DNA from 4 places in the Psychrobacillus mangrovi genome. Region 2 is predicted to be linked to each of the others. Evidence: riboswitches for the same ligand, from Rfam matches in the RefSeq annotation. Region 2 holds a riboswitch; each other region holds the start of a gene.
What was found. Region 2 has a riboswitch for S-adenosylmethionine ahead of mtnW (2,3-diketo-5-methylthiopentyl-1-phosphate enolase). Riboswitches for the same ligand answer to the same signal wherever they lie in the genome.
Positions count from the first base shown of each region.

Region 1: another riboswitch for S-adenosylmethionine. It lies ahead of WAX74_RS01405 (MetQ/NlpA family ABC transporter substrate-binding protein); the one in region 2 lies ahead of mtnW (2,3-diketo-5-methylthiopentyl-1-phosphate enolase).
Region 3: another riboswitch for S-adenosylmethionine. It lies ahead of metA (homoserine O-acetyltransferase MetA); the one in region 2 lies ahead of mtnW (2,3-diketo-5-methylthiopentyl-1-phosphate enolase).
Region 4: another riboswitch for S-adenosylmethionine. It lies ahead of WAX74_RS09780 (O-acetylhomoserine aminocarboxypropyltransferase/cysteine synthase family protein); the one in region 2 lies ahead of mtnW (2,3-diketo-5-methylthiopentyl-1-phosphate enolase).

Region 1 is NZ_JBAWSY010000001.1:270,931-278,837, forward strand. It holds gene WAX74_RS01380 (YitT family protein) at 161-736, opposite strand; gene WAX74_RS01385 (PaaI family thioesterase) at 837-1,319, opposite strand; gene WAX74_RS01390 (carbon-nitrogen family hydrolase) at 1,348-2,127, opposite strand; gene WAX74_RS01395 (pyridoxal phosphate-dependent aminotransferase) at 2,213-3,376, shown strand; gene WAX74_RS01400 (PPC domain-containing DNA-binding protein) at 3,417-3,917, opposite strand; SAM riboswitch class I at 4,068-4,179, shown strand; gene WAX74_RS01405 (MetQ/NlpA family ABC transporter substrate-binding protein) at 4,274-5,101, shown strand; gene WAX74_RS01410 (methionine ABC transporter ATP-binding protein) at 5,161-6,180, shown strand; gene WAX74_RS01415 (methionine ABC transporter permease) at 6,177-6,848, shown strand; gene WAX74_RS01420 (enoyl-CoA hydratase/isomerase family protein) at 6,863-7,639, shown strand; gene WAX74_RS01425 (alpha-hydroxy-acid oxidizing protein) at 7,652-7,907, shown strand, end outside.
Region 2 is NZ_JBAWSY010000017.1:19,243-27,149, forward strand. It holds gene WAX74_RS16620 (TraB/GumN family protein) at 1-1,067, shown strand, start outside; gene tatA (twin-arginine translocase TatA/TatE family subunit) at 1,366-1,563, opposite strand; gene tatC (twin-arginine translocase subunit TatC) at 1,670-2,425, opposite strand; gene WAX74_RS16635 (1,2-dihydroxy-3-keto-5-methylthiopentene dioxygenase) at 2,944-3,480, opposite strand; gene WAX74_RS16640 (methylthioribulose 1-phosphate dehydratase) at 3,502-4,113, opposite strand; gene WAX74_RS16645 (2-hydroxy-3-keto-5-methylthiopentenyl-1-phosphate phosphatase) at 4,110-4,775, opposite strand; gene mtnW (2,3-diketo-5-methylthiopentyl-1-phosphate enolase) at 4,781-5,995, opposite strand; SAM riboswitch class I at 6,127-6,231, opposite strand; SAM riboswitch class I at 6,398-6,552, shown strand; gene mtnK (S-methyl-5-thioribose kinase) at 6,627-7,814, shown strand; gene mtnA (S-methyl-5-thioribose-1-phosphate isomerase) at 7,811-7,907, shown strand, end outside.
Region 3 is NZ_JBAWSY010000001.1:149,400-157,306, reverse strand. It holds gene WAX74_RS00830 (AI-2E family transporter) at 1-326, shown strand, start outside; gene WAX74_RS00825 (sporulation protein) at 332-727, shown strand; gene WAX74_RS00820 (hypothetical protein) at 827-1,042, shown strand; gene WAX74_RS20950 (RAxF-45 family protein) at 1,108-1,239, shown strand; gene abc-f (ribosomal protection-like ABC-F family protein) at 1,354-3,228, shown strand; SAM riboswitch class I at 3,370-3,479, shown strand; gene metA (homoserine O-acetyltransferase MetA) at 3,558-4,466, shown strand; gene WAX74_RS00805 (aldo/keto reductase) at 4,522-5,454, opposite strand; gene WAX74_RS00800 (DUF1572 family protein) at 5,594-6,109, shown strand; gene WAX74_RS00795 (alpha/beta hydrolase) at 6,112-6,753, shown strand; gene WAX74_RS00790 (GrpB family protein) at 6,825-7,361, shown strand; gene WAX74_RS00785 (histidine phosphatase family protein) at 7,367-7,907, shown strand, end outside.
Region 4 is NZ_JBAWSY010000005.1:197,135-205,041, reverse strand. It holds gene WAX74_RS09815 (IclR family transcriptional regulator) at 6-767, opposite strand; gene WAX74_RS09810 (DinB family protein) at 850-1,356, shown strand; gene WAX74_RS09805 (PaaI family thioesterase) at 1,632-2,027, shown strand; gene WAX74_RS09800 (TetR/AcrR family transcriptional regulator) at 2,326-2,925, shown strand; gene WAX74_RS09795 (GDSL-type esterase/lipase family protein) at 2,927-3,610, shown strand; gene WAX74_RS09790 (YdcF family protein) at 3,794-4,378, opposite strand; gene WAX74_RS09785 (glycerol-3-phosphate acyltransferase) at 4,398-5,039, opposite strand; SAM riboswitch class I at 5,178-5,292, shown strand; gene WAX74_RS09780 (O-acetylhomoserine aminocarboxypropyltransferase/cysteine synthase family protein) at 5,459-6,751, shown strand; gene WAX74_RS09775 (homoserine dehydrogenase) at 6,883-7,869, shown strand.

The DNA.
Region 1 (7,907 bases), on a different contig from region 2:
GCGATCACTATTAATTTAACACTTGTCAAATTGTTTAAGAATAGCCTTTTTATATCCTTTTAATTCAACTTCAAGAAAAATAATAAACGCAAAAGATTCTCACCTCCTCGACTTCTTTATTCCCTTCTTAAACAATGACTTCTCGAATTATTCTTTCTTCTTAATATTTTTTAGCTAAAAGAGTTGTAGTAATACCTACAGAAAGTACAGTAATGCAGGAATACAATAATGATACGGAATCCACTAGAAGGCTCCCGAAGACTACGACTAAAATATCAATTGATAGAATCCCTAAACCGGGATTAATGTGTAACACTTTTGAGATCATCTGAGCAAGCAAATCTGTACCACCAATCGTTATGTCAGATCGAAGCATTAAACCAATTCCTAAACCTACAAAAATTCCACCGCTTATTGCACCTGCCAATTCATTCGTAATTAATTTCTGCCCTGCAATATGTAAAGGATATAAGAAATCAATAATCACCGAAGAAAATAACAATCCATGAATACCATTATAAAAAAATGTTCGATAGTTCATCCAAGCGATTAAAAATATCGGCAAGCTAACACAAATAATAGCAATCCCAACTTTTACGTTAAATAAATAATGAATGATTAAACTTATTCCAATGGCTCCACCGTCTAATAGATGATAAGGAACAATAAAAAAGTTGATTCCAATTGCTATTAAAATACTTCCAATAAAAATAATAAGAGATTTTTGTAAAAACATAATCATCACCTTTCCGCATATAAAAATATATGTTTATAAAATGAAAAAAACACAGGAAAAACTAATCCTGTGTTTTTTTAATCTCTTTTTAGATAATATATTATTTTGATTGCGCAAAAGTTGTCGGCATAACAACAGCAATTACTTCCCCTTTAGCACAAAGTACGTCACCTGCATATACTTCAGTTGACACTTTCCATTTCTTAGGATGAATCTCTTCAACTGTACCTTTTGCTTTTAGTAATACTTTTTGCGGTGTTGGTTTTAAGAAATCGACATGCAAAGAGCCTGTTACGAAACGGGGTGGAGCTTCGCCACTTCCTGGCTCGTGACCATTTCTTCGATGTAAAGCAAGAGATGCAGATCCTGTCCCATGGCAATCTACTATTGCTCCTATTAAGCCTCCGTATACAAATCCCGGTATTGCAATATGTTTTTCTTTTGGTTCATAAACTGTTTCCGTCTGGTCCCCATTCCAGTACGTCCGTAAATGATACCCATGTTCATTTAATCTCCCACATCCATAACACCAAGCAAAATCATCTGGATAATCATCCTGTATAGCTCGAATGTTTTCCTCCATCTCTCTTATTCCCCCTTGTAATTTTAGATTACTTATATAATACTTCTCTTCTATCTTGAAATATAGGAATTCTTTTTCGAACATCTTCTATCTGTTCTATATCAATATCCACTAATTGAACCGTCTCTTCATTCTCGCCTACCCATAAAATTTCACCCCATGGAGAAATTACCATGGAATTACCATTAAATGAATTGTTCGGATTACTTCCAACACAGTTTACAGCAATAATAAAAATTTGATTTTCAATTGCTCTTGCTTGCAACAATATTTTCCAGTGATCAATACGGATATCCGGCCATTCTGCGGGAATAAACATAACCTTTGCACCATTTAAGGTATGAACCCTCGTCCACTCGGGAAACCGTAAATCGTAACAAATAATTCCCCCCATTTCTATTCCATCTAATGTAAATAAGTTTTTTTCATTACCTTCTTCAAAATAATGATGTTCATCCATTAATTTGATTAAGTGTACTTTGTTATATTCGGAAATAATCTCTCCTGAAGAATTGGAAACATACATTGTGTTGTAAAATTTATCTCCTTTTTTAGTTGAAACAGACCCTCCAACAATATGAATATTTAATTCTTTGGATAATCGAGAAAATAATTTTTTCGTATTTTCTCCTTCTAAATCTGCAATTTCTTCTAGTCTTGTCAAATCGTAACCAGTATTCCACATCTCTGGTAGCACAACAATCCTAGCCCCTAAGGATGCAGCTTCTCTCACTTTTTCCTCTACCTTCAGAAAATTTTCTTTTGGCGCACCAAACACAATATCTAATTGAACACATGCAATTTTCATTTCGCCACCACCTATAGACATAATACTTAAAAGATTATAAGATTTGTCTAATCTATGCAACTAATTAGAAAAAGAGGTATCGCACATGGAATTTTCAAATCGATTAAAAAGTTTACCCACTCAATTTTTTGCAACACTAGTTCAAAAAGTAGCACTCGCGGTGTCAGAAGGAAGAGATGTTATAAATTTAGGACAAGGAAATCCAGATCAACCTACTCCTGAACATATTGTAAAAGCTCTACAAGATGCTGCAACAAATCCAATAGCACACAAATATTCTCCTTTTCGAGGAATAAATGAATTAAAGCAAGCTGCTGCAGATTTTTATTTACGAGAATACAAGGTAGAAATAAATCCAAATACCGAAGTGGCTATTATGTTTGGAACAAAGATAGGTCTAGTTGAGTTACCATTAGCTATGATGAATGAAAATGAACTTCTGCTCTTACCAGATCCAGGTTATCCAGATTATTTATCGGGTGTCGGATTAGCAAGTGTCCGTTTTGAAACAATGCCCCTGCTAGAAGAAAATAGTTTTCTTCCTGATTACAGTAAATTAACAGAAAATCAAAAACAAGACGCTAAGTTAATGTATTTGAATTATCCTAACAACCCTACTGGAGCTACTGCAACGAAAGAATTTTTTGAAGAAACTGTTAAGCTTGCGAAAGAATCAGATATAGCAATAGTGCACGATTTTGCTTATGGAGGAATTGGCTTTGACGGCAAAAAACCAATTAGCTTTTTAGAAGTAGAAGGTGCAAAAGATGTTGGTATAGAAATGTATACTCTATCTAAAACTTATAATATGGCCGGATGGCGTGTTGGTTTCGCAGTTGGGAATCCTAAAATGATTGAAGCAATCAATATTATTCAGGACCATTTATTTGTCAGCCTGTTCCCTGCAATACAAACTGCTGCTGCTGCAGCACTCAACGAGAGCCAGGAATGTGTAGATGATCTTGTTTCTTTGTATGAAGGAAGAAGAAATGCATTAGTAGAAGCTTGCTCAAGAATAGGATGGAATATCAAAGCACCAGAAGGCTCCTTTTTTGCATGGTTGCCAGTTGCAATAGGTTATACAAGTCAAGAATTTGCAGACTTACTTTTAGAAAAAGCAGATGTCGCTGTAGCTGCTGGGAATGGTTTCGGATCCTTTGGTGAAGGCTATGTTCGTGTCGGCTTATTAGTGGATGAAGTTCGATTGGTAGAAGCCATTAATCGTATTGAAAAGCTCAATCTATTTTAAAATAAAACCCGATTTACTTTTGTAAATCGGATTTTATTTTTTATATTCTATTTGGAGATGTTTTATTGGAATCCACTGGGTAAAACTGGTTAGTCCCTGTTTCCTCATCAAACTTACGATGAAACCCCATTCCAGTAACTTCAGCTAAAACTACATCTACTGTAATGTCAGGGTTTTCTCCTTTCATAAAATGACCTCCAAAAACGTTGCCATGTTGATCACACATAGACCCGTGAAAATGAGTTTCGTAGTCCCCATCTCTTTTACACACCACACCTGTTCCCTGTAAAAATTCTATTGGTCCCTCGTTTACTATAAGGTTATTATATCCAACTCCAATTTTAGAAGTTTCATTCGGAACAAGATAGACAAAACCACTTCTTTGAAAACTTCCAAAACAACTAATGATAGTTGCATATTCAATGCAATTTTCTTTGCATAATTCCTCTATTCCTTCAAGTAAATCTGTTCCATAAACAAGTCTTGCTCCAACAATTTTTCCAAACTGACCGGTAGCATAATTTGCACTTACTAAAGACATAAAATTCATCATCCCTGCATATTTATTTATTGATAATAACTTTAAACTAACCAGACTGAAAATTTCAACTAGAAAAAATTTGTTGACTTTAATAAGTTGATGTAGTAAATTAACTTTTATGGAATAGCTGAAAAATTAAATAGCTTTTATCTCTTATCAAGAGTAGCTGAGGGACTGGCCCGTTGAAGCTCGGCAACCATCTACATTATTTTATGTAGAAAGGTGCTAAATCCTGCAAAACAATTGTTTTGGCAGATAAGAGAGGACAATAGTATTTTCGTGTGCCTCTCTTTCTGTGAAAGAGAGGCTTTTTATATTTATTCAACGAAAGTTATAAATTATAGGAGGAAAATGAAATGAAAAAATTTGGTTTACTTTTATCAACTGTACTTTTATCTGGAGCGCTAGCAGCATGTGGGGATAGCTCAACTGATGGAGATAAAACAGAAGCATTAAATGAAAAAAAATTAGTTGTAGGGGTTACAGCAGGACCACATGAACAAATCGTTGAAGTTGCAAAAGAAGTAGCTGCAAAAGACGGACTAGAAATTGAACTAAAAGTTTTCTCTGATTACATACTTCCAAACACAGCACTATCTGAAAAAGACCTAGATGCTAATAGTTATCAGCATGAGCCTTTCTTAAATACTTTTAACGAAGACCATGGAACAGATTTAGTACCTGTTGGGAAAACAATTCTAAATCCAATGGGAGTTTACTCAGACAAATTTGACTCAATAGATGATCTTCCAGACGGAGCAACTTTTGGGTTACCTAACGATCCAACTAACGGCGCTCGCGCACTATACATTTTAGAAGAACACGGCCTAATCAAAATAAAAGAGGATAAAAGAGAAACTGCTTCCATCTATGATCTAGAAGAAAACCCAAAAAATTTAAAATTCATTGAGCTAGAAGCAGCACAAATTCCTAAACAGTTAAGCGAAGTTGATGCGGCAGCAATTAACACTAACTTTGCTTTAGATGCTGGTATTAATCCAAAAGAAGATTCTATTTTACTAGAGTCATCTAATTCACCATATGTAAACTACATTGTTGTACGCGCTGAGAATAAAGACGACCCAACGATTCAAAAGTTTGTTAAAGCTTATCAATCAGAAGAAGTTAAAAAATTCATCGAAGAAGAATTTCAAGGTTCTGTATTACCTAGCTGGGAAGAGTAGATGATATTCGGAAACGTTACCGACCTCGGTAACGTTTTCTTTAGAAAGGAAGGCAAACAATGATTGTTTTAGAAAATATATCAAAAGAATTTAAAAGTAAGAATGGCATTGTAAAAGCAGTAAATAATGTCAATATACATGTGAAAAAAGGCGAAATCCATGGAGTAATTGGATATAGCGGTGCTGGAAAGAGTACACTCATTCGTTGCGTTAATCTTCTAGAAAAACCTACTGAAGGTAAAGTTTTTATAAACGGAAAGGAAGCAACCTCCCTCCCCCTTCCAAAACTAAGAGAAGTTCGGAACAAAATAGGAATGATCTTCCAAGGTTTCAACTTGTTAAAAACAGCGACAGTTTACGATAATATAGCTATCCCTCTGAAACTTCTTGGGTATGATCAAACAGAAGTAAAAACAAGGGTAAATAAATACTTAGAAATTGTAGGCCTGACGGATAAACATAATAACTATCCAAATCAATTATCAGGTGGTCAAAAACAAAGGGTTGCTATAGCACGTGCTCTTGCACAAGAACCAGAAGTGTTATTAAGTGACGAAGCGACAAGTGCGCTTGATCCTGAAACAACTGATTCTATCTTGGAACTCTTATTAAAAATTAATAGAGAATTAGGGATAACAATTTTATTAATCACGCATGAAATGAATGTTATTCAAAAAATTTGCGATTATGTATATGTAATGGAAAATGGAGAAGTAGTTGAACAGAATTCAGCTATTAATCTATTCACTAAACCAAGTCACACAACCACTAAAAAGTTTTTAAATACAATTAGTCAGCGAAATTTACCTCCTACTTTAATCTCACAATTAAATGTTAGTGGAGCTGTTACACGTTTAACATTTGTTGGAGAAAGTACAGGTAAGCCTCTAATCGCAGAAGTTAGCCAAAAATTCAATGTTCAGCCAAATATTTTAACTGCTAATATTATTGAGTTAAAAAATGGGATCGTTGGTAACATTGTCATTCATTTGATTGGTGTTCAAGATCAAGTAAATGCAGCAATAAAATTTTTGGAAGATCACGGCGTTGGCACTGAAGATTTGGAGGGACAATCATGAGCAGATCCGAACAGTTTATAGAGCAATGGTTACCGATTATCGGAAAATCAGTGATTGAAACATTCCAAATGGTTGGCATTTCATTGTTTTTCTCTGTTTTAATCGGAATTCCTTTAGGAATTTTAATCGTATTAACTAGACCAGGTCAGGCATTACAAAATAAAATTTTATATCAAATTAGTAATTTAATTATTAACATAGTACGTTCAGTACCTTTCATCATTTTACTATTTTTCATACTTCCTTTTACGAAAATAATTGTTGGTACTACAATCGGTGTTAAAGGAGTTATAGTTCCATTAGTTATCTATACTGCTCCATATATTGCACGCTTAATGGAATCTGCCTTACTTGAAGTAGAGAATGGTGTAATTGAGGCCTATACAGCGATGGGAATTAAAACAAGATCGATTATTTGGCATGTACTGTTAAGAGAAGCCCGCCCTTCTATCATTTTAGGATTAACTATATCAACAGTTAGTTTAATAGGCGCAACTGCCATGGCTGGTATGGTTGGAGCTGGAGGACTTGGAGATTTAGCCTACCGTTTCGGACATTTACGTTATGAAGTTGATGTCATGTACGCTACTGTCTTTATTTTAATTATCCTCGTACAAAGTATCCAATCAATCGGTAATAGATTAGCAGCTAGATTGAAGAAAGATTAATCGGAGGTTTTCATATGACTAACTATTTGTATGTTGAGCGCAACGGTTCTATCGCTACCCTCATTTTTAATCGTGCAGAGAAGAAAAATTCTTTTTCTCTTGCTATGTTTCAAGAGCTAGGTAATATCTTAGATGAGCTCGAAGATGATTCTAAAATAAAATTATTAATTTTAAAAGGTGTGGACGAAAGAGCATTTTCATCCGGTGCAGATATTACGGAGTTCCTTGAAAATCGTTTTTCTGCACAAAAAGCTAAAGATTATAATGATGCTACTTTGGAATCTATTGAAAAACTATATCGTTTTCCTAAACCAACAATTGCTCTTATTAAAACATTGGCAATTGGTGGTGGATTAGAGTTAGCTAATTCTTGTGATTTTAGGTTTGCTACTTCTGGCAGTAAGCTAGGAATCACTGCTTCTAACATCGGTATTATATACAACTTAACTAGCACCAAGCGGTTAGTAAATCTAATTGGCCCATCAAAAGCAAAAGAACTACTTTATACTGCTAATTTAATCTCTGCTGAAGAAGGAAGAGAAATAGGTTTAATTGATTATGTATATCCAATGGATGAGATTGAAGAGAAATGTCATGAGTTTGCCGAACAAATTATCCGTAAATCTTCTGTAGCAAATAATGGTATCAAGCAAGTAATTCAATCGATTATAGACGGTGAGAATGAAGAAACGAAAGAAATAGAACAACTAATTTTAGATTCATTCAGTTCGGAAGATTATAAAGAAGGAATTCAAGCATTTTTAGAAAAAAGAAAACCCAATTTTTCTTAAGAGGTGAGCTATATGTCAACTATTAAAAACAATGATTTGTTATTAGATAATATCGGTTCTAATGAAAAATATCCTATCAATTTTAGCGAATTAGAACAAGCTGCAAAGGAAAAACTAGAGGCAGGTCCTTTTGGATATATCCGCTCCTCTGCAGGTGGTGAAGAAACTTATCGTAAAAATAGCAATTCATTTGAAAAATATTCGATTGTACCAAGATTTCTTACAGATGTTTCTGCATTAAATACAGAAGTTACTATACTTGGTCGTA
Region 2 (7,907 bases):
AAGTAATTGAAGCTGAGAGACCAGATTCAGTTTGTATTGAGTTAGATGAACAAAGATACCAATCTGTTATGGACGGAAACAAATGGAAAGAAACAGATATTTTTAAAGTCATTAAAGAAAAGAAAGCGACATTGCTTCTGATGAATCTAGCAATATCATCTTTTCAAAATCGTTTAGCGAAGCAATTTGAGATAAAACCGGGTCAAGAGATGATTCAAGGAATTGAGTCGGCAAAAGAAACTGGTGCTAATCTAGTGCTTGCAGATCGGAATATACAAATTACGTTTTCTCGTATTTGGCATAATCTCGGATGGTCCGGTAAGGCACAGCTTCTCTCCTCCGTGTTTTTTAGTATTTTCAGCAGAGAAACAATTTCAGAAGATGAATTAGAAAAGATGAAATCACAAGATACGCTCAATGCAGTTCTTGCAGAGTTTACAGAATCATTTCCAAAGCTAAAGACTCCTTTAATTGATGAAAGGGATCAGTATTTAGCACAAAAAATTAAAGAAGCTCCAGGAGATAAAGTAGTTGCAGTATTAGGTGCGGCACATGTTCCGGGTATCTCGAAAGAAATTTATAAAGAACATGATTTAGAAAAACTAAATCAAATACCACCCAAATCAATCGTTCCTAAAATTCTTGGGTGGGCAATACCTGTGCTTCTAATTGCTATAGTTGTTTATACGTTTTTTGCAAATCCAACTGCAGGTTTCGATCAGGCTTTGAGCTGGGTAATATGGACAGGTAGCTTTGCTGCAATTGGTGCTGCGGTTGCTTTTGGACATCCGCTTGCTATACTCTCTGCATTTATAGCAGCTCCAATAACTACATTACATCCTTTAATTGCTTCTGGATGGGTTTCGGGAATAGTCCAGGCTTATTTCCGACGTCCGAATGTGGGAGATTTTGAAACTCTCTCCGAAGATGTTTTTACGGTAAAAGGATTTTGGCACAATAAGGTAACACGCATTTTACTAGTAGTTGTTTTAACTAATTTAGTAGGATCTATTGGAACCTTTATTGGCGGGGCAGATGTTATTCGATTATTTTTTAACAACCTATAATAAAAAAACCTCCTTTTTTGCTATAACGGCAAAGCAGGAGGTTTTTGCATTATCTATTTAATATCTTCTACTTTCTTGGATTACTACTAGTCATTTGCTAATGGAGTAGTGGGAATTTATAGAGGTAGGTCTGCATACACAATCAAATGCATACAAACGATCACTTGCTTCTACAACAGAAACTATTACACGAGGATACTTTGTAAATAATTGCAGCTTCCAATAAAGGGAATAAAAAAACCAACTATTCATCGAATAGCTGGCTTAATTAGTATATCTATAACTGAAGAAAATCTGATTATTTCTTTTTAGCGTCTGTATTTTCTTCTAATTTAAATTCCTCTGTAACATCGTCAACGATGCCTTTAGTTGAGTTTTTAAATTCTTTTAACGTTTGACCTACCGCTCTTCCTAACTGAGGGAGTTTAGATGGTCCAAAGACGATTAATGCAATGATTAGAATGATTATTAAACCTGGTACGCCGATGTTTGGCATAGGTTGTTCCTCCTCTTAGTATGTTCATTTATTCCAATGGCAAGTGTGTATGAAGTAGTAAACTTATCTTTAGTATAACACGCTTAGTCAATTTTAAGCCTCAGACTTAATCTTCTAAAGCCTCTTCTTCCAAAGCTCTTTTTGCTAGCTGTTTTTTATATGCCCAGCTCGAAACAAGAATGCTGATTTCGAACAACAATAATAATGGAACAACAATGATAAAATCTGAAATAAAGTCAGGAGGTGTAATAGAAACTCCAATTACTACAAGTATGAAGTAAGAGACTTTTCTCATCTTTCTTAATCGATTTGGTGTGATAATGCCTAACTTTGTTAAAAATAATATAATAACAGGTAACTCGAAAACAACTCCAACAGGAATGATCAAATTAAACATAAACGTAAAATATTGTTGCATTCCATAAGTTTCCAAAGCGCCAATCGAGTCGTTAATATTAGACATAAAGTTCAGCATTAAAGGAAATAATATATAATAACTAAAACTAATGCCGGCTAAAAACAAGAAAAAAGAAACGGGTATAAAGTAAATAGTTCCTTTTGCTTCCTTCTCTAGTAGTCCCGGCTTAACAAATAACCAAATTTGGTACATTGCAATTGGTAATGTAATTAAAATAGCTAGTATTAGAGCACATTTAACATAAATCATTAAACCATCTGTATATCCAAATACGTTCCACTCCACGTGAGCAGCAGTAGGTTGTTGTTTAAGGAAAGTCAATGTCTTTGGCGCCATCCAAAATCCTAAGGCTAGAGAAAGAACAAAGGTTACGGCTACAATTATAAGTCTCTTTCTTAATTCTGTTAAATGTTCGACAAGCGTCAATTCTGGTTCATGTGTCATTGTTTTGTACCACTCACTTTCTCACTTAAAAGTGAACTATTTATATAAAATGTAAAGCATGTTTACTATATAGAATATTTTACTACATAAAGAGGGTTGTTTTGTATCATCTCACATTATACTCCTACAGTCGAATTTGTAAATAAAAGGACCTTTTATTTTTCAATATGTATAGGGAAAAAGTTCTTAAATATCTCGATATTCGGATATTGTATTGGTCTATTCTTAGTTCTTCGTTTGACAAGGAAAAAATATACTTACTTTTCAGCGTTTCTTACAAATGTGGGAAGCTGAAAAGTCAGAACACTTTCATACCGTGCTACAGAAGGTATTTAAATGTACTTTAACAAGGTGGATTACTTGTTATAAAAAATAAAGCTCCTAAATTGCTTTTAACAGGCAATTTAGGAGTTTATTTAATAGATAGACGTTTTTTTGTTTAAAAAATATAAAGATTACTATTCATCCGATATAAGAAGTGAGCATTACACTTAGCGGGAGCGACTCATCCATTTTTATTAACCTTGTGCAACTTCTTCGTCTTGGTAGACCGGTACCCATCCTTCAGTCGTTACAAAGATTCGTGCAGCTACTACTTTACGGTCCTCTGCAAGTGTGAAGTAATGTGTGATATTCTCTGGAACGGAGATTAGATCACCTGGTGATAAATGGACTTCAAAGAAATTTTCATCTTTTCCTTGAATAATAAATACTCCGTGACCACTCACAATGTATCTAACTTCATCATCAGTATGAAGATGTTTACGTTCAAAGTTTTTCAATAGTTCATCTAAATTGGGATTAGAATCAGATAAAGAAATGATATCAGCTGTTTTGTATCCGCGACGTTCTGAAATATCATCAATTTCTGCTTTAAATGCATTTAAAATTTCATCTTTTTCTGCATCGCTAAGATCATACTTTTCACGAAGCTGCGCTGGTAACTTTTCAATATCCCAATGCTCGTATATTACTTCTTGTTGCTCTAAAAATGCAGCAACCTCGTTTTGTGCTTCAATTGTTTCGTTTGTTCCTTGAATTTTAATGATAGCCATCTAAATCTTCCTCTCTTATTTTTATTTAATTTGACGTAATGTCAATTGATACTGAAATAAGAATTCACAAGCTTCAAGTAACTTCTTTGCTTCGAAACCATCCCTACCCCAAACTGTAATACCATGATTTCGGATAAGAACAGCTCCTTTATCACCATCTAAATATGTCTGAAACTCTTCAGCGAGGCGTGGAATATGAGCGTGATTTGGAATGATTGGAATAGAAAGAATCGCATCTTCCTCCCACAAATCAAAAGCTTTAATAAGTTCTAGCCCTTGAAAATTGATTTTTCCCTGATTTCCGTATAATTCGGAGATTACGTTATTTGCAACAGTATGAACATGGAGACTACAGCCGGCAGAAGTTTTAGAATAAATAGCACAGTGCAATAATGTTTCTGCTGATGGCTTTAAAATGGTTTCTTCTATCGGCTCTCCATTTATATTTACGTGTAAAAAGTCTTCTTTTGTTCGTTTATTCTTATCTTTTCCGCTTGCTGTTACTAAAAACTCTGTTGGATTGTCATTCACCTTAATTGCTAAATTTCCGCTAGTGCCCATAAACCAATCTCTTCTAGCAAGTTCGTCTTTTATATCTGCTAACTCTTCCCATCTACCACGGAGTGTTATCATGTTTGAACACCTAACCTTGTTTCAATAATATTCATTACATCTCGAAAATTTTCAAAAGGTTCATATGGAATACTCAATTCCTTGCACTTTTCAATAAGAAAATCCCGTGCTATTACAATGTCTGCTAATTTTGCCGCTTCTAAGTCTGTAATGGAATCACCAATCACAACACTTAACGAATCTTTTTCTTGAAGTTTTCGAATAATGGATGGTTTACAGCATCCGCATCCTTCGTTAGTACAGAATTCATCGCAGACATGTGGAAAATTGATTTGTATTCTTTCTCCTGAGAAGTCTGCTTCATTACAATAAACGCCGGAAAAAGGACCAAACTTTTCTAACATTGGATGAACAAAAAAATCAATTCCACCACTAACAATATAAAGAGGGATATCATGCTTTCTCGTATAAGAAACAAAATCGGCGAATCCTTCCCTAATTTCAGCCTGATCAAGCAAGTAGCTTACAATTTGATCTTTTAAAGATACAGGTAATAAAGCAAACATTTGAGCAACACCTTCTCGGATAGATTGCTTTTGCTCTAAAATATTCTCTTTGATCGGCAAGTATTCTGGTGGAGCAAATTTTTTCATAATAGAGATAATGTTGTCTTGGTTAGTAATTGTACCATCAAAATCGCAATAGATTACTAGCTTACTCATAATGCTTACCCCCATAATTCCAATGCAGCATTTAGTTCTGGATATTGTTTTGCTGCTTCAGCTAACGGAATTCCATCCAGAACTGCTGATACGGCCTGCCTAAAGGCAAGACCACCTCCCGTTGCGCCAGCAGGATGACCATGCACTCCACCACCTGCATTTATAATACTGTCTATGCCATAATCCTCGATTAACAAAGGGACTAATCCAGGATGAATTCCAGCTGAAGGAACTGGAAAAGTTCGCTTAACAGCGCTATCTTTAGTCAATTCTTCCCCAAGTGATAGTGCAGCTGTTTTCTCAAGTGCAACACTTCCGTAAGGGGAAGGGAATAATGAAAAATCGGCTCCTGCATAACGAGTTAATTTACCAAGTAGGAGGGGTGTTGAAACTCCATAAAATGAGGAAGAAGTAAATGCTCCGCTATAGGCTGGATGGGCCATGAACGGCAACTGAATATCTTGATCTTCCACAAGTTCTTGAAGTACATCTAGACCATATGCATGAACATTAAATAATAGAGCATCTGCCCCAAGATCTTTTGCTTTTTTGGCTTTTGATTTTAAATCGGATGTCCGCCCAGATAAGTTGACCGCATAAAGTGTTCGGTGTCCCGTTTCTTCATACACTTGACGTAATACCTCTTTAGCTGTGATTATCCTTTTCTCGAAAGGAGTAAGTGGGTTTTCAAAAAGAATTTCATCGTCCTTTACAAGATCTACTCCACCTAGAGCTTGGTGACGTAGCTGTTCAGATAGGTAATCTATATCTCTTCCAATTACTCCTTTAAAAATACTCATGACAAGTGGACGATTATACACACCTAGCAGATTACGGATACTTTCAATTCCAAATCGTGGTCCAGGAAAATTACTTAAAAGGTCTGATGAGAATTCTAAGTCGAGTAATTTCACTTCACCATCTAATGACAATTTACCAAAAACTGTTGTTAAAATGGCAGGTAAATCTGCGGAGAAATTAGCACTAGGATAATCTATTTTAATTTCAGCCTTAATTTCATCATGTTTTAGCGGATGGTGAACACTTTCAAATTCAGTTATCGAAACAACATTTCCTTTATGCTTTTTTAATTGCTCTTGCTCGAGTAATGGTAAATCCGTCCAGGATCCAATAGTTAAACCTAGCGCAATTCCTTCTGCTTTTTTTTCAAAAGTTCCAGGTTTACCGTACACCTGATAGAGAGTAGTAACTCCACTCATTCATTATCACTATCCTTTATATTTCAAAATAAAAAATCTAAAATTCTACGTAGTTATTATCCATAGTGGATAATCTTTCCTCAAAATAATAAAACCTCTTCCGCATAAGAAGAGGTTAATAGTTTAACGACTTCTTATTTCTCAGTCTGTTGACTGCAAGAATTAGCACCGTGCCCATTAATGGATCGGTTGCCGGGTATCATAGGGCTCGTCCCTCCACCTGCTCTAAATAAGAAAAAGTTATTCAATTGAGTTAGTCAAATTAATAACGATTATTTCATGAGACTGAAAGATTGTCAATATAGTTATGAGAATTTTTATTGTATTAAAAAAATTATTGACAGATGTTTTTTGAATATGCTAGGATATTTTTCAAACAGTATAAAGTTTTAAGTAATAGCACTCTTATCAAGAGCAGGCAGAGGGTAATGGCCCGATGAAGCCCAGCAACCGACCGTAATACCGTTGTGAAACGGGGCGCAATTTGCGCCGAGATGAAAATCTCATAAGGCACGGTGCTAATTCCATCAGAAAGGTAACTTTCTGAAAGATAAGAGGCGAGAGATCTCTTATTCTACGCCTCTTTCTTATGAAAGAGGCTTTTTATTTTGAAACGGAAAGGTAGAGAATAATGACGATAGCTATAGAGAAACAATATGAATCATTAACAGAAGAAGGGGCAGTTTTATATGCAAAAGAACTTAACTTCTTCCCACCAGATGCAGAGTTGGAGTGTCGGGAAATAGGTGACGGTAATCTGAATTATGTATTTTATATTAAGGAATTGAGTGGTGATAAAAGTCTTATTATTAAGCAGGCATTACCATATGCAAAAGTTGTTGGAGAAAGCTGGCCACTTACGTTAAAACGTGCAGCAATTGAAGCAAATGCCTTAAAAAAACATGCGGAGTTTGCTGCGGGTCTTGTTCCAACTGTTTATGCAATTGATGAAGTTCTAGCCATTACGGTAATGGAGGATTTATCCCATTTAAAAATTGCCCGTGAAGGGTTAATTGAACTTGAATCTTATCCAAACCTTTCAAAACACATTGGTAAATATCTTGCTCAAACGCTATTTCATACATCTGACTTTGGATTACATCCATTCGAAAAAAAGAAACTAGTTTCAGAGTTTTCGAATCCAGAGTTGTGTAAAATTACAGAAGATCTAATTTTCACGGATCCGTTTTTTGACAAAGAGACAAATGATTTTGAACCATTGTTGAGAGAAGCCGTAAAAGCTATTTGGAATAATGGCACATTAAAGCTTGAGGTTGCAAAATTAAAGAATAGCTTCATGACGGAAGCAGAGGCATTGCTTCACGGAGATTTGCATACAGGTAGTATCTTCGCTAGTGAAACAGAAACTAAAGTAATAGACCCAGAGTTTGCGTTCTATGGACCTATTGGCTTTGATGTCGGTTTGTTTTTAGCAAACTTAATCGTTCAAACTGTCACAAGAGAAAATGATAAGCGGGTTGTAATTCTCAACCATATCCAACAAACATGGGAAATTTTTTCTTCAGAGTTTTCGGAATTATGGAAAACTAGTAGTCACCCCTTTAAAGATACAGAAGGATATAAAGAATATATCTTAGATAAAATTTTCAGTGATACATTAGGCTTTGCTGGTTGTGAATTAATTAGACGCACAATTGGGTTAGCTCACGTAAAAGATTTGGACAGTATTGAAGATGATAACCAACGAATTAATTTCAAAAAGCAAACTTTACAAATAGGGGAAGCACTTATACTAAAACGCTATGAAATTTGTTCGATTGATGAAGTATTTGGATTATTAGAGAGGTTTCGCAAATGAGTATTCCATTATCAATAGAGTTGAACGATAAAGAATTTCGTATATTGGATCAGCAAAAATTACCTCACGTAGTTGAGTATTTAACACTAGAAA
Region 3 (7,907 bases), on a different contig from region 2:
CAGCTGCTATAATTGCCCTTGTTACTTCTCCATTTATGTTAGTAAAACTTGCAGTAGTATGGACAATAGTTCAATTAGTAGAAGGGAAATTTATTTCTCCACAGATAATGGGTAAATCACTGCATGTACACCCTATAACTATAATATTTGTTTTAATTACTTCGGGATCTTTATTTGGTGTACCAGGTGTAATATTAGGGATTCCAGGGTATGCAATATTAAAAGTTATTATTTCACATTTTTATACTTTATTTAAAAGACGTTACAATAAATATGAACCAGTTATAGAAAATCATTATGAGTATACAAATAACAAGGTGGATTGAGAGTAATGGCCAGGAAATTTGAATCTTGCATTGAGGTACAATCAATAAAAATAGAAACAGTAGTTGATCACCCATATATAGAGCATGGTATCAACCTATCAGGGACAATATATATTAACGGAGTCCATGATGATGAATCAATTGAAAATATTAAACTAGAGGTTTTCAAATTAATTAATGGGGAAGTTTCAAAAGTTATTTCAAAGCATTCCATCGAATTAGTCGGAGCTGTTGCTTCTAAAGATGTTCAAATGATTCCCTTTGAAATTATGCCAGATGAAAGATGGCTTCCACATGGAGATGACGACGTAAGCAATCTTATATTAAGAACTACCGTTTTATTTGAAAATGGTTCTGAATATAATGACGAAGATGAAATTCACTTTGATATTGAAGAATAATTAAACGCCAACCAAACTCCAATACGTAAAGTATTGGAGTTTTTTTATGGATAAAACATTAGAATATGAGCAATCTAATGAAAAACGAGGAGACATTTTATGCGAAAAATTCTTAGCGTTTCTCTAGTTTTCCTATTGCTGAGCTTATCAGCGTGTGGATCAAATCGTGACACAAATGGACCACCCAAGACGGAAACACAGCTTGATAGTAAGACTGGTAATAGTCCTGTAACTGGTAATGAAGATGTAAATGTTGAAAATGAAGAGGGTATTATTGATAAAGACGATAACAATGATCATCTTATTGAAAAATGATTATTGTGAATAAAATAATTATATGTTAGAATATTTTTAACTAACTGAACGGAGGTGAAGAAAGTATGAAAAACGCTGTGAACGCATATGGATTTATATTGGTATTTTTATCCATTTTCTGTGCGATTACTCATGAAATTTCTAACAACGGGAGAAGTCTGCCCATTTTTAGTAAATTAAATGAATTTCACAGCTGATAAGTCATTCTTTCTGAACCATATTTTAATGGGAGAGGACTGCTTTTCAAGCAGTCTTTTTTTGTGCAGAAAAAGTGCTTCCAGCTATATTGAACTTGAAAGGAAGCGAAACATATGATTTGTACAATACAAGATGTAAGTAAAATGCTCGGAGGAAATACCATTTTTGAAAACTTATCTTTGTCGATTAAAACAAGAGACAAATTGGGAATTGTCGGAAGAAACGGATCAGGAAAAACGACACTATTTAAATTGATTACCGGCATGGAGTCACCAGATACTGGTATTATCAACTTTAAAAAAGGAACTAAAATTGGCCATTTAGCACAGATACCATCTTTTTCTGAAGAAGTAACAGGTATGGATGTTTTAAATAGTGCTTTCGAAAAGCTAAAAGCAATACAATCGAAAATGCAACAAATAGAAGAAAAATTATCCTATACGGATAATCAAACTGATATGGAAAAATTGCTTCAAGAATATGGAAATGTACAAGAGGATTTCACTAATCTTGGGGGATATTCTTTGGATTCAGAAATAGAAAGAGTTATCCAAGGTTTACAATTATCCTCGTTCGTTCACCAATCTTTTTCAAACTTAAGTGGTGGAGAGCAAACAAAAATAATGCTAGGTAAATTATTGTTAACACAACCAGATTTATTGTTATTAGATGAACCAACCAACCATTTAGACTTATTTGCTGTTGAATGGCTAGAACAATATTTAGTTAACTACACAGGAACCGTTGTTATTATTTCGCACGATAGATACTTTTTAGATCAAGTAATCACAAAAGTAGCTGATCTAGAGGACGGAGAATTAACTCTATACCATGGTAACTATTCCTCTTATATAGTTGACAAGGAAGATCGACTCATGAGGGAATTTCAGGAATATGAAGAACAACAAAAAAAGATAAAAAAAATGAGGGAAGCAATTAAGCGGTTGAGACAGTGGGCAAATGAAGCTGTTCCACCAAATCCTGGGCTTCATCGACAAGCTAGAAACATGGAACGTGCATTAGAAAGAATGGAGAAAGTGAGAAAACCAATTATAGACCCTAAGAAGATGAGTTTATCATTCGATGCTGCACCTAGAAGTGGTAAAGAAGTTGTCATTATGGAAGACGTTTCTAAGTCATTCGGAGAAAAAATACTACTTTTAAAAACGAATTTGAATGTTTATTGGAAAGATAGAGTTGCAATAGTTGGACGAAATGGAACAGGAAAATCAACAATTCTAAGGTTATTGCGAGGTGAAATTAATCCGGATGAAGGTACTGCTAGATTAGGTAGTAATGTACGGATTGGGTTTCTTTCTCAACACTTTGAGATATTGAATCCAAAAGAACGTTTAATAGATGTATTTAGAAGTGAAGTGAGCGTTGCGGAAGGGGAAGCACGGCACATTTTAGCACAGTTTATGTTCTATGGTCCAGATGTCTTTAAACGGGTGGGGGATTTAAGTGGTGGAGAGCGTATGCGACTTCGACTTGCCCAATTAATGCACCAAGATATCAACTTGTTAATATTAGATGAACCAACCAACCATTTAGACATAGAATCGAGAGAAGTATTAGAAGATGCACTAGAAGACTTTCAGGGTACAATTTTAACCGTTTCTCATGATCGTTACTTTTTAAATAAATTATTTCCTCGTACTGCATGGCTGGACTCTGGACGTTTGACTACTTTTGAAGGATCTTATGAATGGGCCCGAGGAAAGTGGAACGAGCTCCAAGTAATGCATGAGACAACAAAATCAATTGAAATTAAAGAAAAAGTAAAAACCCAAAAAAGTAAGGGAAAACTAGAAATATTATCAATAGAAGAACAAATTTTTGAAATGGAAAACGAAATAAGTAAACTAAGACAAGAGAAGGATGATCAAAATGACTGGAATGATTATGAAAAATTATTATTAGTAATTGACGAGAAGGAACTGAAACTAGAAAAATTAATGGAAATCTGGTTGGATAGACAAGAATAATAGATTTCATTATCTTATAAGTCCACTTTGTTTAAATAGAAAAGCAGAAGCAATCAATCGTGTTTAAATATAATAGGTCATTGCTTAAATGTTCAGAAAATGATAGTATGAAAATAATGTATTAGAATAAAAAATAATATACTCTTATCAAGAGAAGCTGAGGGAAATGGCCCTGTGAAGCTTCAGCAACCTCTAACATTTGTTAGAAAGGTGCTAACTCCTACAAGATTTTTAATCTTGAAAGATAAGAACTGAGAGCATTTGCTTACCCTCTTTTCTTATCTATTAGAAAAGAGGGTTTTTATTTTTACGGAAAAGAGGAGAAATGTATGCCAATTAAAATTCCCAAACAATTGCCTGCTGCAGAGTTACTGAAGAAAGAAAAAATATTTATTATGGACGAGGAGCGTGCAGTTGCTCAGGATATTCGTCCGCTCAACATTATTATATTAAATTTGATGCCAGAAAAAGAAAAAACAGAATTACAACTTCTTAGATTATTAGGTAATACACCCTTACAAGTGAATGTGACCTTCATGAATACTGCAACATATGAGTCCAAAAATGTTAGTAAAACACATCTAGACACTTTCTATACAACTTTTGAAGAGGTTAAACACCGGAAGTATGACGGAATGATCATTACTGGGGCACCAATTGAACATTTGAAATTTGAAGATGTAAATTATTGGAGCGAAATGACAGAAATAATGGATTGGTCGAAAACCAACGTTACTTCTGTCTTACATATATGTTGGGGTGCACAAGCTGCTCTTTATCATCATTATGGAATTGGTAAATTTGAATTGTCCAAGAAATGCTTTGGCGTTTTTTCTCACCGTTTATCAGATCCAACTGTTAATTTAGTGCGAGGATTTAATGATGAGTTTTATGCACCCGTTTCTCGTTACACTTCTGTCTCATATGATGAAATTATAAATGATACCAGACTTAATCTGCTATCTAATTCAAAAGAAGCCGGCGTTTTCCTTGTAATTTCAGAAGACGAAAAGCATATTATGATAACTGGGCATTTGGAATATGATGCAACGACTTTAGCGGAAGAATATGCTCGTGATGTGAACAAAGGAATTGAAATTGATGTTCCGGAAAATTACTTTCCAAATGATAATCCTTCTAGACAACCATTAAATTCTTGGCGATCTCATACCCATCTATTATTTTATAATTGGTTAAATTATTATGTTTATCAAGAAACACCTTACGAGTGGGAATAACGAAAAAGAGGCTGAACAAAAGTATTCTTTTGTTCAGCCTCCTATTTTATTTATATTATTGAAAAATCTGGTCGATTCTGTCTATTTCTTGTTTGGTTAGTTGAACATCTACAGTTTTCAAATTATCTAGAACTTGTCCAGGTTTTTTAGCACCTGGTATAATAGTGTCAATACTCTCTCTCGTTAAATACCATGCAAGCACAATGTTAGAAACGCCTACATTTTTATCGTTGGCAATATGTCGAAGCTGCTCCACCTTTTCCAAATTGTTAACATATGCTTCCCCTTGGAATAAAGGATTTTTTGAGAGACCTTCTCCAAAAGTACTGTTTTTATCATACTTACCTGTTAATAGACCCGAAGCAAGTGGGAAATAAGGAATAAAGGAGATATCATGTTCTTTTGTATAAGGTAGTAAATCCTTTTCTGCATCACGTTTTAATAAGTTATATCCAGATTGAAGTACTTCAATATAACCATCTTGGTTACCTTCTTTTAACTGATCTAAAGTAAAGTTAGATACTCCAATTGCGCGTATTTTTCCTTCTTCTTTTAAACGATGAAGTGTACCGACTGCTTCAGCTTTTGGTGTGTTATCATCGGGAAAATGGATGTAGAATAAATCAATATAGTCCGTCTGAAGTCGTTTTAAACTGTTTTCCACAGTTTCTCTTAAATAAGCAGGGGAGTTGTCAATGACTACTTTTTCATCCGTGATTTTATGAGCGCCTTTAGTAGCTAGAATTATTTCACTTCGTTTCTTTGTTTCTTTTAATACTTCGCCAATTAACTCTTCAGATCTACCAATGCCGTAAATATAAGCCGTATCTAAAAAATCAATTCCATTGTTAAGTGCTGTATGCACAATATCTTTTCCGGTTTCATCATTTAAATTAGGAAACAAATTATGGCCACCAACTGCATTTGTTCCTAGACCAACAGGATTCACAAATAGTGTGGTTTTGCCAATTTCTACTTTTGAAATCATATTAACATCTCCTTTTCTATATATTCTAGTATAATGTTACCAATAATATCGTTTCACTCAAAGGGATTTGATTTCTTTGGAAAGAAGGAAGGTAAAACATTATTGGTTATTGAAAATAGTATAAAAGGAGATGATGTTATTGTCAGATTCAACTATAATACATGCTGAATTTGTTCGGAATATACGGTTGAAATTTGTGGAGTTGAAAAGAGATACAGACAAAGCGATTATGCAAATGGACGAAAAAGCAATTTTTTGGTCGCCAAATGAACAATCAAATAGTGTAGATGTTCTAGTGAAGCATATGAGCGGAAACTTAATTTCTCGATGGACAGACTTTTTATCGACTGATGGAGAAAAGATCGACAGAGATAGGGACGGTGAATTCGAAAGTACAATAGAATCACGGGAAGAATTACTTAAAGTGTGGGAAATAGGTTGTGAAGTATTTTTGAAAGCAATTGATAGTATAGAAGAAAAACACTTACTTCAAACGATATATATTCGAAATAAATCACATACTGTCTTGGAAGCATTCATACGAAGTATTACACATATTTCTATTCACGTTGGACAGATAATTTATCTAGCCAAACAAGTTACACCAGAAGATAAGTGGACTACTTTGTCAATACCTAAAAAGAAAGGAAAATAATAATGAATTCAAATTTTACTTATATCCATAGTGCTCCACAAGATTTAGAAGACAATAAAAAATATCCAGCATTATTTTTAATGCATGGAATGGGGAGCAATGAAAACGATTTGGTTGGTCTTGTTTCTAGCTTCAATGAGAAATGCCATATTTTTAGTATTCGTGGACCGATTTCACAACCCCCTGGATATGCGTTTTTTACAATAGAGGGTCTAGGGAAACCTCATCGTGCTGTTTTTGATCAGGTAGTAGGGGATCTTCAGTCATTAATAGAAGAATTAAGTAATAATTATTCTATTGATACTAATCAGCTTTTCCTTCTCGGTTTTAGCCAAGGTGCTATATTGACTCAATCGTTAGCATTGGTTATGGGTGACAAAATAAAAGGAATTATTGCACTAAGCGGCTATATTCCAGCATTTGTAAAAGAAGAGTATGAGCATCAATCAGTGAATAATTTAAATGCATTTATATCACATGGTGAATTTGATAATATGCTGCCATATGAATGGGGAACAGCTAGTAGAGATTATTTCGTAGAAAAGGGAGCAAAGGTTACCTTTAAAAGCTATCCAGTTGCACATGGTGTTGCACCAGGAAATCAAAGAGATTTAGTTACTTTTTTAGACGAACAAATAAGTTAAATTAAAGGATTATACACCCCTCTTGCAGAATATAAGAAGAGGGGTATTTCTTTTGGAAAGGACAAATTTTCATGAGACTGGGTTTATCTAAAGATGAAGTAAAACTATGTAAATATACTAGTGAGTGGAATATAGAATTTAATAGAGTTAAACAGGAGATTGTGGCGGTTACAAAATTGCAAACAAAACAGATAGAACATATAGGGAGTACAGCAATTAAAGAGATGGATGCAAAGCCCATCATCGATATATTAATAGGTTTAAATGATATAAAGCATATAGATAACACCTTTATGAAAGCCTTACAGAGTATTGGTTTTAATCGATTGCGAGTGGAAAGGCCAGGAGAAATTGTGTTAGCTAAATTTACAGATAATACATACAAAGTAAAAACTCATTATATCCATTTAGTCGACTACGACAAGGAGATATGGAAAAACCTGATTTTTTTCAGAGATTATTTAAATACAAAAAAAGAGGTAAGAGAAGAATATAAAAAGTTGAAAATAGTTTTTGCCGAAAGTGAAAATATGAATATAACAACGTATACAGCTCTAAAAGAACCATTTGTAAAAGGCATTTTTGCTTTACGAACAAATTTGAGGTGAAAATAATGATAACCAATTTATATTTTGTTAGACATGCCCACTCTATATACACGCCAGATGAACTTGAAAGACCCCTATCAGATCGTGGGAAAGAAGACGCATTTTCAATAACTGAAAAATTGATGCAAGAAAATATTGATTATGTCATTTCTAGCCCATATAAAAGGGCGATTCAAACAGTTGATGGAATTGCCAGGTACATAGGTCTTAACATTGTAATTAATGAGGATTTTAAGGAACGAACTCTGTCTTTACTTCCAGTAGGAGATTTTAATAAAGCTATAACAAAAGTATGGTCAAACCCTGACTTCACTTTTGATGGAGGTGAGTCGAATAAAAAGGCTCAACAAAGAGGGGTTAAAGCAACCATGCAAGTTTTAGATGAATACAAAGGGAAAAATGTTGTTATTGGTACACATGGTAACCTCATGGTTTTGATCATGAACTACTTTGATAAGAAATATGACTTTCATTTCTGGGAGAAGCTAGCTATGCCAGACATATATAGGCTTTCTTTTTATGAGAACCAGTTAATTGAAGTTAGAA
Region 4 (7,907 bases), on a different contig from region 2:
GTTTTTTATTCCTCTTTCTCCTTATAACCATATATAGCAGACATTTCTTTACTCATTGAAATAATACGTTGAATGATTTCGGAATCGAAGGCACTAGGTACATCTTCAGTAAAACCAACTACAGAAAAAGCACCTACTAGCTCGTGTTTGTAGTTAAGAATCGGAAAGCCGATAGACGATACATGACGTACAAGTGGTTCATAGGCATAAGTAAAGTTTTCTTTCCTTATTTGCTTTAGCTCATGTTGAAATTTAGCTATGTTAAATTGTTCAATTGATTGTTGTTCTTGTTCAATCCAATTTGTTATTTCTAATGAGTTGGCATAGGCTGCAAATATTTTACCCGACGCTGAAGATAATGGTAATTTTGTTCCTACCTGTGCACCAATATTTAACCCGTAATTTGTATTCCATAAATTCGTAATGACAGGTCCATCATTAACCCAAGTTACAAGTAAAGTCGTCATACTTGTGAGTTTACTTATTTCTTTAAAATACGGAGTTAATCTATCTATAAAATCAGCATTTTGCATTGCTGCAGTTCCGTATTCTAAAAATTTATAGCCTAATGAGTAATGACCACGTTTCTGATCACGGTATAATAAGTCCATTTGCGTTAATGTATTTAAGTATTTATATAAATTACTTTTGGAAATACCTGTCGTTTCTTGAATATCTGAAAATCTTAAAGGAATATCACTTTGCGCAACGGTATCGATAATTTGAATTCCCAAAATTAAAGAGCCGATGGTTGTATTGTTAGACATTAAATTAATTCCTTTCTCCGTTTGTATTTATAATGTATCACAAAGAACGGTTTAGAAAACTAAGACTAAGGAGTATTTTACAATGACATTAGAAAATTTGAAAGAAAGTTCTACGAAAGTCAAATCAATCATCCATCAAATGGTTAGTTTAATAGAAACAACTGAAACATCATTATTATATAAGAAGCCTTCTGATGAAGAATGGTCAGTTATGCAAATTGCTTGTCATGTCAACGAAGCAGTAGAATTCTGGGTAGCAGATTTAGAAGCGTTATTAATCGTTCCAGGGGCAAAATGGGGGCGTAATCATGAACATGTTAGACGTTTAGCTGCTGTTGAAGAAAACTATGTTGCTTCTGTTTCGAAAGAACAAGCGATTGATCGTCTCCAATCACTAATTCCTGTTACAGAGCGAGCATTAGGTAAAGTCCAAACGGAAGACCTAGAAAAAACTGCACCGAGCTATAACCCTAATTTTGATGGCAAACCGCTATCTTTCTTAATAGATCATTTAATTATTAAACATATAGATAGTCACTTAGGTCAGATGGAACGTCATTTGGCAAAAATACAATATCAAAAAATTTAATAAGATTAATTTCTTGATTAATTACTATCTTAAAAAATATTAACCAAAGATGAGAAATCAATAGCTAAATGAGATAATACCTTAAGGATGAGATAGCATACGCTAACTCATCTTTTTTAAAACTATTTAAATCTACATGGATTTTTTAAAATGGTATAATTTAAAGTAATTTCTGTCGAATAACAATTTGAATACGTTCACGGAACCGAGCAATTGTAGAAAAAGTGTTTAATCATAACAGCTATCTATTACTTAATGGTGTATAGGGGGTTTATATGGGGAATTTTTCTTCTTTGATTAACGAGTTTGAAGAATCGAATTTTTTTAAGCATATAGGATTTGAATGTAAAAGTGTTGAATATGGTAAAGCAATCATTCAAATAAAAAAAAGGCCAAACATTTCCAATTTGCAAGATATGTTGCATGGGGGAGTGATAATGTCTGGTCTAGATATCGTAATGGGGCTAACATCTAGGTCATTGGGAGTTAAGGCTGCATCGACAATTCAAATGGAAGTTAGGTTTATAAAAAGTGTCTTTGAAGGGACTACTGAAATAATTGGGGACCTTGTATATCGCTCAGACAATACGGCGATTTTAAATGGCAAAGTTATCGATGAAAAAGGTGACTTAATTGCATATAGTACAGCTACATTTAGATTATATAACTAAATCGGAATATATTGTATTTCCTAAAAGATCCTGAACAATTGCATAAAAAATTTTTATAAAGAGAAGAGAGACTAATTCAATATTTTGGGCTCTCTTTTATTATGTGCCATTAAAAAGCTAGGAAAAACACTTAACCATATGTCTAGCTCATCAAGTTGCTTTAATAACAGCAGGGGGAAGATATTTCGCTAACATTGTCAATTTCATTAATTATTATTAAAACGTTTTGAATTTTCAGTTATATAACTTATAATTAAATTAGAACGAGCGTTCAAATGTAAGAAGGAGCTTTAATATATTGAATAAAAGACGTTATGACAGTGATAAAGCAAGACAAACAATAATGGACAAAGCTTTCCTTTTATTTTCTGAAAAGGGGTACATTCAAACATCTGTAGAGGATATTTCAAAAGCTTCTGGTTATAGTAAGGGACATATTTATTATCATTTTGAAAATAAAGAAAAGCTTTTTGTTTTATTAGCACAAAAATCAATGCGTGAATGGCTTGCAAAATGGTTGGAAAAGCAATCGGCTTATACAACTGCTACAGAGAAATGGTATGGAATGGCTATGCATGTTTTATACAATTATCAGACACCACTATTAAAAGCTGGGCAGGAGTTAGCATCTGATCCAAAATCAAATCCTGAATCCGTTAAGAAATTATACGAGCTAGCAGTAATACCAATGGGTTCTTACCATTCAATTTTTCAAGATGGGATTGAAAGAGGAGAATTTCAAGATGGAAATATAGAGGAGTGGACTGCCCTATTAGGAACATGGCTTGGAGGCTTGTGCCAACTTACAAATACCACCCAAGATTTAAGTAAACTAGAGCCACTTTTTAAACAGGCAATTACAATCTTTTTAGCTTCGATTAAAAAAAGGGGGAATTGATATGAAAATCGGGTTCATTGGAGACAGTCTAACAGAAGGTAGACCTGGCATTTCTTTCTTTCAAATATTAAAAGAAAGGTATCCGACTGCCACTTTCGTCAATCTTGGAAAACCAGGGGAAACAGTTAAAAGCTTGCATCTACGGTTAACAAAAACGAAACTAGCCACTGATTATGATTTAGTCTTTCTTTGGATTGGTGTTAACGATGTATATTCTAAACTCTTGAGTGTTCAAGCACAACCAGTGGTAAATGATCATGAGGAGTTTAAAAAGGTATATGAGAAAATTTTAGATATGATAATTTCTTCTTCTAAAAAAGTAATTGCCATATCGCCATCAATAGTTGGAGAAAACCTTCAGAATTCTTCTAATAAAGAAACAAAAGAGTTGGCTGCCATCATTGAATCCATTAGTAAAATGAAAGGGATAGATTATGTTAATCTACAAACAGCTTTTGAGGAGCACTTAGTTAATATGAACAGCTCAGATTACATTAGCACAAATCCTTTGAGAGTCATGCTGGATGTTTTCTTCTATAAGAAACCCTCTAAAATCGACGAGTTATCTAAAAAAAGAGGACTTCATCTAACTTTAGATGGAATCCATTTAAATAGTACTGGTGCAAAAATAGTAGCGGACGTATATGCAACAAGCATAGATCAATTATGTCTCCAGAAAAACTAGCTAAAATTGCATTGAATGGCGTTCATAAAAACAAACCCATTATTTGTCCAATGCCATTGCGCAGAACAATAGACATCTTTTTTACACTGGTTCCTACAACCCACCGTTCACTTATGAAACTAGTTTGTAGGGAAGGTAGAAAAGCACGAATTTCTTAGACAAAATAACTCCGAGTACTCGGAGTTATTTACCGACAATATAAGTCTTTAAAAGTGCGGCACGCTCACGTAAGCGGACTTTCGCTTCCACCACTTCGGGAGTCTTTGCTGCTACCACATCCGTTTCCCAATCTAGTTTTTTAGCAAGTATTTTTGCTCGCTGTAGATGGTAGTCACTCGTAATGATCGTCACAGACTTTACGTTTTCTGGCAATAACTCTTGGGAAAATAATAAATTTTCATAAGTAGATGTCGACTGATCTTCAATGATTAGCCTGTCTTCTGATATTCCATTATCCAAAAGAAAATTTCTCATTACGACCGCTTCCTCAATATCTTCGTCAGGTCCTTGTCCTCCAGAAAGTACAAAGGTAACATGAGGGTATTCATTGGCATACGCAAGTGCAGATTCCAATCTGTACCTTAATGAAAGCGAAGGAACATTCCCTTTTTTTACTTTTGCACCGAGTACAATGGCGTATTCGTTTGAACCATCAGCTTTAGGATTTAAACCGTCTTCCATCCATTTACTAGTAAGCGTCCACAAACCAACCCCACCGGCAAGAACAAACAAAGGGATAAGCACAATCCACCTCATTTTTTTAGTCATTCCAATTCACTCATTTCTTTTATAAAGAAGGTTTTTTTCTTTTTAAAAAAGTAGAAATTCTCATCTCTTCTTTACGAGCTAAACGACGAAAGTTTTCTATATGCAAAATGAGTGCCATTACGAATAAAAAGCTCGCAATTGCAACTGGTATATATCCTTCCGAAAACCATATAGCCTCGCTTAAAAATACAAAATAAAAAACAAAAACACCAATTAATAAGTAGTCCGTTAAAATAGTTGTACCAATTAATAATAAAAGCCCGATCAACCCCACAGGCCAATAAATAGCTAAAAGGATGCCAATAATAGAAGCTGTTCCTTTTCCGCCCTTAAATCCAGTATAAATAGGAAAGTTATGACCTAAAATGACAGCAGCCCCAGCTAAGTAAAGAAGTGCATCCTGTTCTAAACTAGAAAATGAACCATTTTGCTGCATAAAAAGCCTGGTTGCGATAATCACAAATACACCTTTAAAAATATCGATGAAAGCGACAAGTATTCCGTATTTCATTCCAAGCACAACGGCTGCATTAGAAGCACCTGAATTTTTGAGACCTTCTGCTTTAATATTGATTCCGCTAAAAAACTGAGCGACCTTCGAACCATGAATAGAACCAATTAAATAACTTATTATAAAAATAGTAATAATCCATATTCCCATTACAACACCTCCTCAAAATAACCTCCATACATTAAACGTACAAGCCTTAAAGAAGTTTCAGAATTTTTATAAAAATACTTGACTTATAGATTAATAGAGTTTTATACTTTGTAACAAGATGGAATAACTAATCTAATACTCTTATCAAGAGTGGCGGAGGGAATAGGCCCTGCGATGCCCGGCAACCAACAAGTTCTAAACTTGGAAAGGTGCTAAATCCTACAAATTCACGAGCGAATTTGGAAGATAAGAGGAGGAATATGCGAAACCGCACCCCTCTTCTTAAAGAAGAGGGGTTTTTGTTGTTTGTCCGACTAACGATGCGTTTTCTGGCAGACATAGGTGCTTTTGCGTGTCTTTTAATCCTCTCCTGCATCCATATGTGCCCATCTAAAAATATTATTTAGGAGGAATTCAAAATGTCAAATTTCCAACCAGAAACACTTCTTTTACACGGTGGTCAGCAACCAGATCCAGTTACAGGTTCACGAGCAGTGCCAATTCACAAAACAACTTCTTTTGTATTTCGTGATACAAACCATGCCCAAAATTTGTTTGCACTAAAAGAGACGGGCAATATTTATTCACGTATAACTAATCCTACTGTAGATGTTTTTGAACAACGAGTTGCTCTTCTTGAAGGTGGAACTGCTGCTGTTGCACTATCTTCTGGTATGGCGGCAATTGCATTTTCCATTTTGAATATTGCAGGAGCGGGCGATGAAATCATTGCAGCGGAAAACTTATATGGTGGTACTTTTAATTTATTCGCACATACATTGCCTCGTTATGGTATTAGCGTAAAATTTGTAGATTCAACTGATCCAGAAAACTTCCGAGCAGCAGTGACGGACAAAACGAAAGGGTTTTTTGCTGAAATTATTGGGAATCCAAGTTTGAATGTGCTAGATGTAGAGAAAGTTTCAGCGGTTGCAAATGAAGTAGGTGTTCCATTATTAGTGGATAATACATTTGCAAGCCCGTACGGTGCTAATCCAATTAAACACGGTGCCAACATTGTGATCCATTCAGCTACGAAATGGATCGGCGGACATGGAACAACTATCGGAGGAGTAGTTGTAGATGGTGGTAACTTTGATTGGAATTCAGAAAAGTTCCCTGGTTTTACAGAGCCAGATGTTACCTATCATGGCTTACGATATGGAATTGATGTTCCAAACGTAGCGTTTGCAATAAAACTACGTGTTCAATTGCTTCGCGATTTTGGTCCTGCACTAAGCCCAGAAGCAGCATTTTCTTTTTTACAAGGTTTAGAAACACTTCATCTACGAGTGCCGAAGCACAATGAAAATGCACAAAAGATTGCAGAGTACTTATCTAACCATGAAGGAGTGGAATGGGTTAACTATTTAGGTTTAGAAAATCACCCGTCCCATGAAATCGCACATAAATATTTACACAATGGCTTCGGTTCTATCTTAACTTTTGGAGTGAAGGGCGGAAAAGAAGCGGGAAGACATATTATTGATAATATTGAGATTTGGTCCCATGTAGCAAACGTAGGAGATGCAAAATCATTAATTATTCATCCTGCATCTACAACTCATCAACAATTAACACCTGAAGACTTAGTGAAATCGGGTGTTACAGAAGACTTAATCCGCTTGTCTGTTGGTCTAGAGGCAGTAGAGGATTTACAAAATGCACTTGATAAAGTACTTGTAGGAAAAACAAATGTCCTCTCTAGATAGAATTTTGTTGTTAATTGGGCTAAAATAGTCTACAATATGTAAAATAGTCAATCGTAAAAAGTTGCGATAGAGATTTTATTAAAATATGAATGTAGAAGCTCAATTGTGCAGATTCAAGTGGAGGAGAAAGTATGGCGAAAATAAAAGCAGCGATTCTAGGTTTTGGAACAGTTGGCCAAGGAATTTATCACATTGTGAATGAAAAAAGAGAAGATCTTAAAAAGTCTTTAGGATTAGATATTGAAATTAGTGCTATTCTAATTAATAATTTAGCAAAAGAAAGACCTGCAACGCCTGGTGTTCTAGTTACAGATGATTTCGAGGATATTATTAATATTCCTGGACTTCAAGTTGTGTTTGAAGCTATTGTGAACGAAGAACCAGCCTATGGCTATCTATGTAGAGCCATTGATAAGGGATGTCATGTCATTACAGCAAATAAAGTGATGTTCTCTAAATATAGTATTCAGCTACATGAACGTGCAAAGTCACGTGGTGTTTTTATCGGATATGAAGCAACAACAGCAGGCGGGGTTCCGGTTATTAAAACATTGAAAAATTTACTTCAAGTGAATTCAGTGAAAAAAATTCAAGGTATTCTAAATGGAACTTCTAACTATATTTTGACACAAATGCGCTTAAATGAATGTCAGTTTGACGACGCTCTAAAAGAAGCGCAAGCGTTAGGTTATGCAGAAGCCGATCCATACAATGACATTTCTGGCCAAGATGCATTCCGTAAGTTAATGATTCTGAGTGCACTTGCATTTAAAAAACAACCGAATTGGGATGACGTACGTGTAGTTGGTATTGACGAGATTTCATTAGAGGATGTGAAAAAAGCGAAGCAAGAAGGATTTCGTTATCGCCATGTTGCAGAAATAGAGCAAGACGAAAATGGAGAGCTTTTCGCTTCTGTAGGACCACAACTTGTTGGTCCAGATCATCCGTTATATGCTATCGAAGGTGTAAACAACGCAGTTTCCTTAGATACAAACTATATTGGTACGCTTACACTTGTCGGACCTGGAGCAGGTATGTACCCAACTGCAAGTGTCATGGTAGAAGATTATGCAGAAATCATTGGCAAACGTGCAGGGTTCATGATTACAATCTAAAAAGAGAATAAAGGGTTTCTCCTCATTAGATTGAAGAC